Regions from separate parts of the Lelliottia sp. GFLA7 genome, predicted to be linked through region 2. Evidence: predicted binding sites of a transcription regulator. Region 2 holds the regulator's gene; each other region holds the start of a gene.
The links. The regulator PurR, encoded in region 2, represses purine synthesis genes. The targets are predictions, from matches to a motif close to CANGCAAACGTTTGCNTG.

Region 1: a site for PurR is predicted at 1,034-1,051, ahead of purE (5-(carboxyamino)imidazole ribonucleotide mutase). Genes of this name have one in related genera too.
Region 3: a site for PurR is predicted at 793-810, ahead of gcvT (glycine cleavage system aminomethyltransferase GcvT). Genes of this name have one in related genera too.

Annotation. Positions count from the first base shown of each region.
Region 1 is NZ_JBWLAQ010000001.1:978,379-982,537, reverse strand. It holds gene purK (5-(carboxyamino)imidazole ribonucleotide synthase) at 1-458, opposite strand, end outside; gene purE (5-(carboxyamino)imidazole ribonucleotide mutase) at 455-964, opposite strand; gene lpxH (UDP-2,3-diacylglucosamine diphosphatase) at 1,081-1,803, opposite strand; gene ppiB (peptidylprolyl isomerase B) at 1,807-2,301, opposite strand; gene cysS (cysteine--tRNA ligase) at 2,475-3,860, shown strand; gene AC07RN_RS04730 (hypothetical protein) at 4,130-4,159, shown strand, end outside.
Region 2 is NZ_JBWLAQ010000001.1:190,158-194,316, forward strand. It holds gene AC07RN_RS00945 (MFS transporter) at 1-51, opposite strand, end outside; gene cydH (cytochrome bd-I oxidase subunit CydH) at 216-305, opposite strand; gene purR (HTH-type transcriptional repressor PurR) at 602-1,627, shown strand; gene punR (DNA-binding transcriptional activator PunR) at 1,646-2,557, opposite strand; gene punC (purine nucleoside transporter PunC) at 2,670-3,869, shown strand.
Region 3 is NZ_JBWLAQ010000004.1:212,756-216,914, reverse strand. It holds gene ubiI (FAD-dependent 2-octaprenylphenol hydroxylase) at 1-471, shown strand, start outside; gene gcvT (glycine cleavage system aminomethyltransferase GcvT) at 898-1,992, shown strand; gene gcvH (glycine cleavage system protein GcvH) at 2,017-2,406, shown strand; gene gcvP (aminomethyl-transferring glycine dehydrogenase) at 2,591-4,159, shown strand, end outside.

The sequences.
Region 1 (4,159 bases), 790 kb from region 2:
TCAACGATACATTCACCGTAGCAATCCGTCGGCAGTTCTGCGGTTTCGTGCTGGCGCAAACGCCACTGGCCGCGTCCGTCGTAGCCGCCCGTGCGACGTTTCACGATAGCCAAGTCGCCCAGCTTATCGTAAACGGCAGGCCATTCGCTTTCACTCGCGAGTAATTGCCACGGCGCGGTGGCGAGATTCAGCCTATCGAACAGCTGTTTTTGTGTCAGACGGTCAGCAATAATGGGGAAGACATCGCGGTTAACAAAGGCGTTGTGACGCGCCAGTTCACGCGTTAATGCCGTTTCGGGCCAGCGCTCAATTTCAGCGGTGATGACGCTTTGCTGAAAGGGCACGGCTTCTGGTTCTGCATCCAACCCAACGGGCCAGACGGCGATACCCAGCGGTTCACCTGCCTGACGCAGCATTCGACCCAACTGACCGTTACCGAGAACGCAAACTTGTTTCATGCTGCACCTCGTGGGTCTGGGTTTTCCAGCACCTCGTCGGTCTGCGATTGACGCCATTCCACCAGGCGCTGATGCAAGGCTTTATCGTGCGTCGCCAGAATTTGTGCCGCCAGCAGAGCTGCATTCGCCGCGCCCGCTTTACCAATCGCCAGCGTACCGACCGGAATGCCGCGTGGCATCTGAACAATGGAGTAAAGGCTGTCGACGCCGCTCAGGGCTGCGCTTTGCACCGGTACGCCGAGAACCGGAACCAGCGTTTTGGCGGCAATCATGCCGGGCAGGTGTGCTGCACCGCCCGCACCGGCAATAATCACCTGATAGCCGTTCTCTTCTGCGCCTTCGGCAAAGCTGAACAGTTTATCGGGGGTGCGGTGCGCGGAGACCACTTCAACGTGGTGCGGAACGTTCAGGATTTCGAAGATTTCGGCGGCAAACTGCATGGTAGCCCAGTCGCTTTTGGACCCCATCACGATGGCGACACGCGCCGGATTATTGCGGGAGGACATGCGTCTTAAAACTCCTGTGGTGCGGAACACACTGCTTTTAGGGCACAGAGAATAGCATGATATACAGGCAAGGAAAACGGTTGCGTCACCGGAATGGCGGCAAAAAGGCGAGTTGATTAAAACGGAAACTGGATGAGTTCTACGCCTTCTGACGTGACTTTTACCATCGAACCTTCGCTGTGCCAGGCACCCAATACAACGCGATGCGCAGGTTCGCCGTTGGCGGTGAGTTGATGCACGTCCGGGCGATGGGTGTGACCATGAATTAACCACTGCACGCGATGTTTTTCCATCGCCTCAACGACCGCTTGCGGGTTGACGTCCATGATCGTCATGGATTTGCTGCTGTTTGCCGCTTTACTGCCCGCACGCATTTTGGCGGCGATACGGTTGCGGATAAACAGAGGCAGGGCCAGAAACAGGGTTTGAATCCAGGGCGTGTGGACTTTAGCGCGAAATGCCAGATAGCCCGTGTCGTCGGTGCAAAGCGTGTCGCCGTGCATAATCAGGACCTTGCGGTCATATAATTCGAGCACGTTTTCGTCGGGCAACAACGTCATGCCGCTTTCGCGAGCGAAGCGTTTGCCGATCAGAAAATCGCGATTGCCGTGAATGAAATAGCAGGGAACGCCGGAGTCGACCAGGGCTTTGATCGCCGCAGCCATGTCATGATGCAGGGGATTCGGGTCGTCGTCGCCAATCCAGGCCTCAAACAAATCGCCCAGAATGTACAGGGCGTCCGCTGAACGCGCTTCACCCTGTAAAAAATGCAGAAAACCGGCGGTGATCGCCGGTTCTTCTGTTTGCAGATGCAGATCCGCAATAAAGAGTGTCGCCACCAATTACTCGCTGACAGTCACGCTTGTAATGATAACGTCTTCTTTTGGAACGTCCTGATGCATACCGCTGCGGCCAGTAGAAACGCCTTTGATCTTCTCAACAACGTCCATACCTTCAACCACTTCTGCGAACACGCAATAACCCCAACCCTGCAGATTCTCGCCGGAGAAGTTCAGGAAGTCGTTGTCTGCTACGTTGATGAAGAACTGCGCAGTTGCAGAGTGCGGAGCCTGAGTACGGGCCATTGCCAGCGTACCGCGGGTATTTTTCAGACCGTTATTCGCTTCGTTTTTGATCGCTTCTTTGGTGTCTTTCTGGATCATGCCAGGCTCGAAACCGCCGCCCTGGATCATAAAGCCGTTAATCACACGGTGGAAAATCGTGTTGTTGTAGAAGCCTTCGCGACAGTAGTCCAGGAAGTTTTTAACTGTTTCAGGCGCTTTATCATCAAAAGTTTTGACGACGATATCGCCATGATTAGTGTGGAAAGTAACCATTTTTTCATCCTGTTCCGTTATAGTGGTGCTTCGACCCATATAAGGGTCACATATAGGGGTTTGTTATAGCATAACCGCAGGATGCGATCACCTTGCATTGCGTGCTGATCCTATCCCGAATTATAGGTATTATACGGTCTTTACGATCCACACACGTTTACATGGAATCTTTGATGTTAAAAATCTTTAATACTCTGACGCGCCAAAAAGAGGAATTCAAACCTATTCATGCCGGGGAAGTCGGCATGTACGTGTGTGGTATTACCGTCTACGATCTCTGTCACATTGGTCATGGCCGTACCTTCGTCTCATTCGACGTGGTTTCTCGCTACCTGCGTTTCTTAGGTTACACCCTGAAGTACGTGCGCAATATCACCGATATTGATGATAAAATCATTAAACGCGCTAATGAAAATGGTGAAAGCTTTGTCGCGCTGGTGGATCGCATGATCGCCGAAATGCATAAAGATTTTGATGCATTAAATATTCTGCGTCCGGACAGCGAACCGCGTGCGACCCACCATATTCATGAAATCATCGAGATCACCGAAAAGCTCATCGAGCGCGGTCATGCCTATGTGGCCAGCAACGGCGACGTGATGTTCTCGGTCCCAACCGATCCAGGTTACGGTCAGCTTTCACGTCAGGATCTTGAGCAACTTCAGGCTGGCGCGCGCGTCGATGTCGTCGACGTTAAACGTAATCCGATGGACTTTGTGCTGTGGAAGATGTCCAAAGAAGGTGAGCCGAGCTGGCCATCGCCATGGGGTGAAGGGCGTCCGGGCTGGCACATCGAGTGCTCAGCGATGAACTGTAAACAGTTGGGTAACCATTTCGACATTCACGGCGGCGGTTCTGACCTGATGTTCCCGCACCATGAGAACGAAATTGCGCAGTCTACCTGTGCACACGGCGGCGAGTACGTTAATTACTGGATGCACTCCGGTATGGTGATGGTCGATCGCGAGAAGATGTCCAAATCACTGGATAACTTCTTCACTGTGCGTGACGTGCTGAAATATTACGATGCCGAAACGGTGCGTTATTTCCTGATGTCTGGCCACTACCGCAGCCAGTTGAACTACAGCGAAGAGAACCTGAAACAGGCTCGCTCTGCGCTGGAGCGCCTGTACATTGCGGTACGTGGCACTGACAAATCCGTCGCACCTGCTGGCGGCGAAGCATTCGAAGCACGTTTCATCGACGTGATGAACGATGATTTCAACACGCCGGAAGCCTACTCAGTGCTATTTGACATGGCGCGTGAGATAAACCGTCTGAAAGTCGAAGACGTGTCGGCGGCGGATGCGTTGGCTTCTCATCTGCGTAAGCTTGCAGCGGTGCTGGGGCTGCTGGAGCAAGATCCAGAAACCTTCCTGCAAAGCGGTGCGCAGAATGATGGTGACGAAGTGGCCGAAATCGAAGCGTTGATCACTGCACGCCTGGAAGCGCGTCAGGCGAAAGACTGGGCGGCAGCAGATGCTGCACGTAATCGTCTGACGGAAATGGGCATTGTTCTGGAAGATGGGCCGCAGGGCACTATCTGGCGTCGTAAATAATTCTGCCATGCCCGGCGGCGCAATGCTTGCCGGGCAACCTCGCTTTTAACATCACTCTGCCTAAACACCCCGTTCACAGCGTCTCTTTCCCCGTAAAACAATGTTCCCATTATTGGCCCAAAACAATGCGCGATATTTATCAGTGAAATATTAATTTTAGTGATGAATTGTTGAAGGGTTTCATTAGATTTATTTTAACGGATAAAGGGAATCGGATGATTTTGGATAGGGGCTTGAGTTATAAAGGACATTATTGTTAGCGTCCATTTTTGGACAACAAACAGGGTTTAGTTGATAAT
Region 2 (4,159 bases):
GATCCCAAATGCGCCAATCGCGAGGGCCAGCAGTGGAAAATTGATTTTCATTCATTAACTCCGGGAACCGTGTCATTACGCGACACAGAAAAAATATGTCGAAAGCATGACAGCAATCACAAAAAATGAGAAGTTAACAAATTGGCAAAAGATTATTGTCGGGAGAGTAACAATAGAAGGAAGAAAACGAGGGAGAAGGCTCTCCCCCGCCTGAATCAGTGCAGAATAGCCGTAAAACTTGCCGCAACAATCAAACCCAGCACGATAATTGTGGTCGTTAACGAAAACTTAAGATCGGTATTCATCAATTTTTCTCCTTTTAATCCCCACATGAAAAGTGAGCTTGCTCATTTTTACACAGTTTCGCTCAAAAATCTTCCTGGATTTAGGCTCATAACCGTTTTTGCGCTTCCCCTTTTCATCAAGATAGGACAAAATTCCACGCTAAATTTATAAGCGTACCGGCCACTGACCCCCTCCTGACGTCCTGTGTCGTTTTCCCGGCGTATCGCAATTCAATTTGCGAGATTAGGGTGAGAGAAGGCAAACGTTTACCTCTCAATTTATCAGGAGCTTAGGATATGGTCTGGAGTGACAGCTAATGGCAACAATTAAAGATGTAGCGAAACGCGCAAACGTTTCCACTACAACTGTATCACATGTAATTAACAAAACCCGTTTCGTGGCGGAAGAGACGCGCAACGCCGTTTGGGCTGCAATCAAAGAATTGCACTACTCCCCTAGCGCCGTGGCTCGCAGCTTGAAAGTAAATCACACCAAGTCGATTGGTCTGCTGGCGACCAGCAGCGAAGCCGCCTATTTCGCCGAAATTATCGAGGCAGTAGAAAAAAACTGCTTCCAGAAAGGCTATACCCTGATTCTGGGAAATGCCTGGAACAGCCAGGAAAAACAGCGCGCTTACCTGTCGATGATGGCGCAAAAGCGCGTCGATGGCCTGTTGGTCATGTGTTCTGAATACCCGGAATCCGTGCTGTCGATGCTGGAAGAGTACCGTCATATCCCGATGGTGGTGATGGATTGGGGCGATACACGCGCTGATTTTACCGATTCTGTCAACGATAACGCCTTTGAAGGCGGTTACATGGCTGGCCGTTATCTGATTGAACGCGGTCATCGCGAGATTGGTGTCATCCCCGGTCCGCTCGAGCGTAATACCGGTGCAGGCCGCCTGGCGGGCTTTATGAAAGCCATGGAAGAAGCGCTGATTACCGTTCCGGAAAACTGGATTGTCCAGGGCGACTTTGAACCCGAATCAGGCTACCGCGCAATGCAGCAGATCGTTTCGCAGCCGCATCGTCCGACTGCCGTATTCTGTGGCGGTGATATTATGGCAATGGGCGCGCTTTGCGCAGCCGATGAGCTGGGTTTGCGCGTCCCGCAGGATATTTCCGTGATCGGGTATGATAACGTGCGCAACGCTCGCTACTTTACTCCCGCGCTGACGACGATTCATCAGCCGAAAGACTCTTTGGGTGAAACGGCATTCAACATGCTGATGGATCGTATCGTCAGCAAACGTGAAGAGTCTCAGTCAATTGAAGTCCATCCGCGCCTGATTGAACGTCGCTCCGTCGCTGACGGTCCGTTCCGCGATTACCGTCGTTAATCGTTTCTACGGGGCCGGTTATTCCGGCCCCCGTAGCCACTCTCTGTTCAGCGTTTCGCTATCACCCAAATAATCCAGCAGCCAGGCCAGCGCAGGCGACATATCGTTTTGCTGCCATGTCAGGCAGCAAGCCGCATCCGGGAACGGATTTTCAAGCTCAAGCGCCACCCATTCTCCGCGATCAATCCGTGGGCGTGCGAAATGCACGGGCACCATCCCCACACACAGCCCCGCCGACAAACAGGTTGCCGATGATTCCCAGTCTGGCGCGACGACCCGCCGCTGGTTATCAAGCAGCCAGGTGATGCGTTTTGGCAGCGAGCGCGACGTATCCTCCATCACCAGCGACGGCCAGTTGCGCAACACGTCGTCACTCAGCGGGCCGTCCATCGCAGCCAGAGGATGATCGCTTGCCACCACGCAACTCCAGCTCAGCGTTCCCATATCCCTAAAGGCGTAACGCCCCCCGACGGGAATGGCCTGCGTCGCGCCGATCGCCATCTCCACCCTGCCGTCCGATAGCGCATCCCATACGCCATTAAACACTTCCTGGGAGACGCGAAGTTCCACATCCGAGAAATGGCGGTAGAAATCAACCACCATCTGCCGCGTCCGTTCAGGTTTTACGATGTTATCCACCGCAATCGAAAGATGACCGCGCCAGCCATTGGCAATCTGCTGGCACTGTTCACGTGTGATCATCATTTTTTTGATAACAGATCGGCCTTCTTTCAAAAACCATACGCCAGCGGGGGTCAGAACGACGTCGCGATGACGGCGTTCGAACAGCGGTACCGCCAGCCACTCCTCCATCTGACGTACCGTATAGCTGACGGCAGAAGGTACGCGATGCAGTTCCTGCGCGGCTCCACTAAAGCTGCCATTCCGGGCGACAGCATCCACGACTTCTAAAGAATATTCAGACCACATTTTTTGCCTGCAAAATTTTTGAACGCAACCGCCAAATATTAGCGTTTCACAAGCCAGATTGCACTCCCTACACTCTGCGCCAATGTACACCTGCTTTCATTAGGAAATAACAATGCAACCCAACAAAGGATTCTTAGTCTGGCTCGGCGGTTTGAGCGTGCTGGGCTTTTTGGCTACCGACATGTATCTGCCGGCGTTTGCCGCGATGCAGCAAGATTTGCAGACACCTGCTGCCGCGATCAGCGCCAGCCTCAGCGTATTCCTGGCCGGTTTTGCGCTTGCACAACTGCTGTGGGGACCGCTCTCTGACCGTTATGGCCGCAAGCCTATTCTTCTTCTTGGCTTAACTATTTTTGCGCTGGGTTGTCTGGGCATGCTGTGGGTGCGCGATGCAACCTGGCTGCTGGTATTGCGCTTTGTGCAGGCGTTTGGCGTGTGTGCTGCCGCGGTGACCTGGCAGGCGCTGGTCACCGACTATTATCCCGCATCGCGCGTTAACCGTATTTTTGCGACCATCATGCCGCTCGTGGGGCTTTCGCCAGCCCTGGCTCCGCTGCTCGGGAGCTGGATTCTGGTGCATTTTGACTGGCAGGCGATCTTTGCCACGCTGTTTATCATCACCCTGGTTCTGATGCTGCCCGCTTTTGCGCTCAAACCCGCTCAAGCCAAACCAGTCGAGAACAATGCGGCTCGCGTCACCTTTATGTCACTGCTCCGTTCCCGCGCTTATCGCGGAAATGTGCTGATTTACGCGGCCTGTTCCGCCAGCTTCTTTGCCTGGCTCACCGGGTCACCGTTCATTTTGCACGACATGGGTTACACCCCTGCAGTGATTGGCCTGAGCTACGTGCCGCAGACCATCGCTTTCCTGGTCGGTGGTTATGGCTGTCGCGCAGCGCTACAAAAATGGCAGGGTCAACAGATGCTGCCCTGGCTGCTGGTGCTGTACGCCCTGAGCGTCATCGGCACCTGGGCTGTCGGGTTTATTCCAAACGTCGGCCTGGCTGAAATCTTAATCCCGTTCTGCGTAATGGCCGTCGCTAACGGCGCAATCTATCCGATCGTGGTTGCCCAGGCGTTGCGTCCGTTCCCTCATGCGACAGGTCGTGCTGCGGCGTTACAAAACACGCTGCAACTGGGTCTATGTTTCCTCTCAAGCCTGATTGTTTCGGCGTTGATTGCCACGCCGCTGATGACGACCACCAGCGTAATGCTGGTGACGGTCGCGCTTGCCGCACTCGGTTATCGCATGCAAGTTTCGGCAACTGAAAACACGCAAAATGGAACGCCGGTAGAATCGTCGCAAGCATAGTCGTGAACGTAATTATGTGATTTACGAGTGATTAGGCTGCTAACAACTTTCAGTTGAATGCGTGATTTTTGAAGCCTATACTAAATTTGGTTCATATAAATACGATAAATACTCTCTGTTAACGGGAGCCGGAGTGCTCCCGTTTTACCATGGAAGGCTTTTCGGCAAGGGTTATCTCCCTTCCTCTGTTCTACGTCGGATACTAGCCTTACGGATAATTCCGTGAGACTTCTCACAAACCATAAAAAGCGGCTACGCTGTTTGAAGGTTCTGATCACATCAGGTGATGG
Region 3 (4,159 bases), on a different contig from region 2:
TTTAATCAGGCGCTGTGCATGGCGTTTGATAACTGCCTGGGTCTGTGTGCGCTTGAAAGCGAGCGCCAGTTGTTCCCACTGACAGGCCGTTACGCGCGCCAGTTTGCCGCGCACCGTCTGGCGCTGGTGGGCGATGCCGCGCACACCATCCATCCCTTAGCGGGACAGGGTGTTAACCTGGGCTTTATGGATGCCGCCGAGCTTATCGAAGAACTGCGTCGTTTGCATCGTGAAGGGAAAGACATTGGTCAGCACCTTTATCTGCGCCGTTATGAACGCAGCCGCAAGCACAGTGCCGCGATGATGTTGGCCGGTATGCAGGGATTCCGCGAGTTGTTTGCAGGCGATAACCCGGCTAAAAAACTGCTCCGCGATCTGGGTCTGAAAATGGCCGATACCCTTCCAGGTGTAAAACCCCAGTTGCTTCGTCAGGCGATGGGTTTGAACGATCTGCCAGACTGGCTGCGCTAAGTTAGACCCCCATCACACTTTCGTTTCCCGGCTTCTGTGCCGGGAGATTTCTCTCATTTGAAATATTCTAATTTCACCCTCTAATTCGCATTAGATTATCTAATCCCGCGTTTTTTTCATGATGGAAAATCGGCATCTTTTACCACATTAAATATCACCATGAGCTAAATAAAATGGAATTAACATTGCGTTTACTCGGAGGTGATTGCATTTAGCCAGTGAATTATTCTGTTGGGTTTTTGCTGATTTTTAGTCATAAGCTAATGTGATGACCCGTTTTACCTTATGGTTAATCCCTGGTTTCGGTGGTAAGTTCAGGTAAAAGAGAACGTTTGCGTCGGCGTCCAGGCGTGATGCCAACGCCGGGTTTCGTGATGGATTTTTATACGAAACACAAGATAGCCCTGCTTATTCAACGAGGACAAGATGGCTCAACAAACTCCTTTATACGAACAACACACGTTATGCGGTGCACGCATGGTGGATTTCCATGGCTGGATGATGCCGCTGCATTATGGCTCACAAATCGATGAGCACCATGCCGTGCGCACCGATGCCGGTATGTTTGATGTGTCGCACATGACCATTGTCGATCTGCGCGGGAGCCGCACTCGGGAGTTTTTGCGTTATCTTCTGGCAAACGACGTCGCTAAGCTCAAGACTCCAGGCAAGGCGTTATACTCCGGCATGCTTAATGCCTCCGGCTGCGTCATTGATGACCTGATTGTTTATTACTTCACTGAAGATTTCTTCCGCCTCGTTGTTAACTCCGCCACCCGCGAAAAAGACCTCTCCTGGATTTCCCAACACGCTGAAAAGTACGCCGTCGAGATTACCGTTCGTGACGATCTGTCGCTGATCGCCGTTCAGGGTCCTAACGCGCAGGCGAAAGCCGCCACGTTATTCACCGATGAACAGCGCCACGCGACGGTAGGCATGAAGCCGTTCTTCGGCGTGCAGGCGGGTGATTTGTTTATCGCCACCACAGGTTACACCGGTGAAGCGGGTTACGAAATTGCAATGCCGAACGAGAAAGCCGCCAAATTCTGGCATGCACTGGTGGAAGCCGGTGTCAAACCTGCGGGTCTGGGCGCACGCGATACGCTGCGTCTGGAAGCAGGAATGAATTTGTACAGCCAGGAAATGGACGAGACCGTCTCTCCGCTGGCCGCCAACATGGGCTGGACCATCGCGTGGGAACCCGCCGATCGTGAATTTATTGGCCGCGAAGCGCTTGAGATTCAGCGCGAGAAAGGCACCGAGCAACTGGTCGGTCTGGTGATGACCGAAAAAGGCGTGCTGCGTAACGAGCTGCCTGTGAGATTCACCGATGAACTGGGCAATCAGCGTGAAGGCATGATCACCAGCGGTACTTTCTCGCCGACGTTGGGCTACAGCATTGCGCTGGCGCGCGTTCCGGCCGGCATTGGCGAAACCGCCATTGTGCAGATCCGCAATCGTGAAATGCCCGTTAACGTGACTAAACCGATTTTTGTTCGCGCCGGTAAGCCGGTCGCCTAATCATTTTTTATCAGGAGAATTCCAATGAGCAATGTGCCAGCAGAACTGAAATACAGTAAAGAACACGAATGGCTGCGCAAAGAAGCCGACGGAACCTACACCGTGGGGATCACCGAGCACGCGCAAGAGCTGCTCGGCGACATGGTGTTTGTCGACCTGCCAGACGTCGGCACGACCGTCAGTGCGGGCGACGACTGTGCGGTTGCGGAATCTGTTAAAGCCGCATCTGACATCTACGCACCCGTGAGCGGCGAAATCGTTGCCGTCAACGATGCGCTGAGCGACTCCCCGGAGCTGGTGAACAGCGACTCGTACACCGACGGCTGGATTTTCAAAATCCGAGCGGCTGACGAAGCGGAAGTGGAAGCGCTGCTGGATGCGACGGCTTATGCCGCTCTGCTAGAAAACGAGTAAATACGCGTCATCCTTGACGTTGCAGGTGCGCAGGCGTCCTCACTCACCTCAGTCACTTACTTATGTAAGCTCCTGAGGATTCGCAGCGTCGCCGCCTTCCTGCAACGCGAATGCTTTAGCGTATCAAGGCAAGACAATCACGATTTCTACATCGATTCACCGCACGTTTCAGGAACCATCGCTCATGACACAGACTTTAAGCCAGCTTGAAAACCGTGGCGCCTTCATTGAACGTCACATTGGGCCGGATGCTCAGCAACAGCAGGAGATGCTGAAGACAGTTGGCGCGGATTCGTTAAACGCACTGATTGGCCAGATCGTGCCGAAAGACATTCAACTCGCCACGCCGCCGCAAGTGGGCGAGGCGACAACGGAATTTGCTGCGCTGGCGGAACTGAAGGCCATTGCCGGTCTCAACAAGCGCTTTAAGTCTTACATTGGCATGGGTTACACCCCTGTGCAGTTGCCGCCAGTTATTCTGCGTAACATGCTGGAAAACCCGGGCTGGTACACCGCCTATACGCCGTATCAGCCGGAAGTCTCTCAGGGGCGTCTGGAAGCGCTGCTGAACTTCCAGCAGGTCACGCTGGATCTGACCGGACTGGACATCGCCTCGGCCTCTTTGCTGGATGAAGCGACTGCCGCAGCTGAAGCGATGGCGATGGCAAAACGCGTCAGCAAGCTCAAGAATGCTAATCGCTTCTTCGTTGCGGCTGACGTTCATCCGCAAACGCTGGACGTTGTGCGTACGCGTGCCGAAACCTTCGGTTTTGACGTGATTGTCGATGATGCTGATAAAGTGCTGGATCATCAGGATGTCTTTGGCGTGCTGTTGCAGCAAGTCGGCACCACCGGTGAAGTGCATGACTACAGTGCGCTGATTTCCGAGCTGAAATCGCGAAAAATTGTTGTCAGCGTGGCGGCCGATTTTATGGCGCTGGTGCTGTTAACGGCGCCAGGTAAACAGGGTGCGGATATTGTTTTCGGTTCCGCACAGCGCTTTGGCGTGCCGATGGGCTACGGTGGCCCGCACGCGGCATTCTTCGCCGGAAAAGACGAATTCAAACGCTCGATGCCTGGACGCATTATCGGCGTGTCGAAAGATGCTGCCGGAAATACCGCGCTACGCATGGCGATGCAGACTCGCGAACAACATATTCGTCGCGAAAAAGCCAACTCCAATATCTGTACCTCTCAGGTGCTGCTGGCCAATATCGCCAGCCTGTATGCGGTATTCCACGGTCCAGTGGGCCTGAAGCGCATCGCGACCCGCATTCATCGCTTTGCGGATATTCTGGCTACCGGCCTACAGCAAAAAGGTCTGAAGCTGCGCCATGCCCATTACTTTGACACGCTGTGTGTTGAAGTCGCGGATAAAGCCGGTGTGCTGGCGCGCGCCGAAGCCGCAGAGATCAACCTGCGTAGCGATATTCTCAACGCCGTCGGCATCACGCTGGATGAGACCACGACCCGCGAGGACGTGCAAAATCTGTTTAACGTCCTGTTGGGCGATGCGCACGGACTTGACGTCGATGCCCTGGATAAAGAAGTGGCGCACGACAGCCGCTCTATTCAGGAAAGCATGCTGCGCGATGACGCGATTCTGTCTCACCCGGTGTTCAATCGCTATCACAGCGAAACCGAGATGATGCGCTATATGCACTCTCTGGAGCGCAAAGATCTGGCGCTGAATCAGGCGATGATTCCGCTGGGTTCCTGCACCATGAAGCTGAACGCCGCCGCAGAAATGATC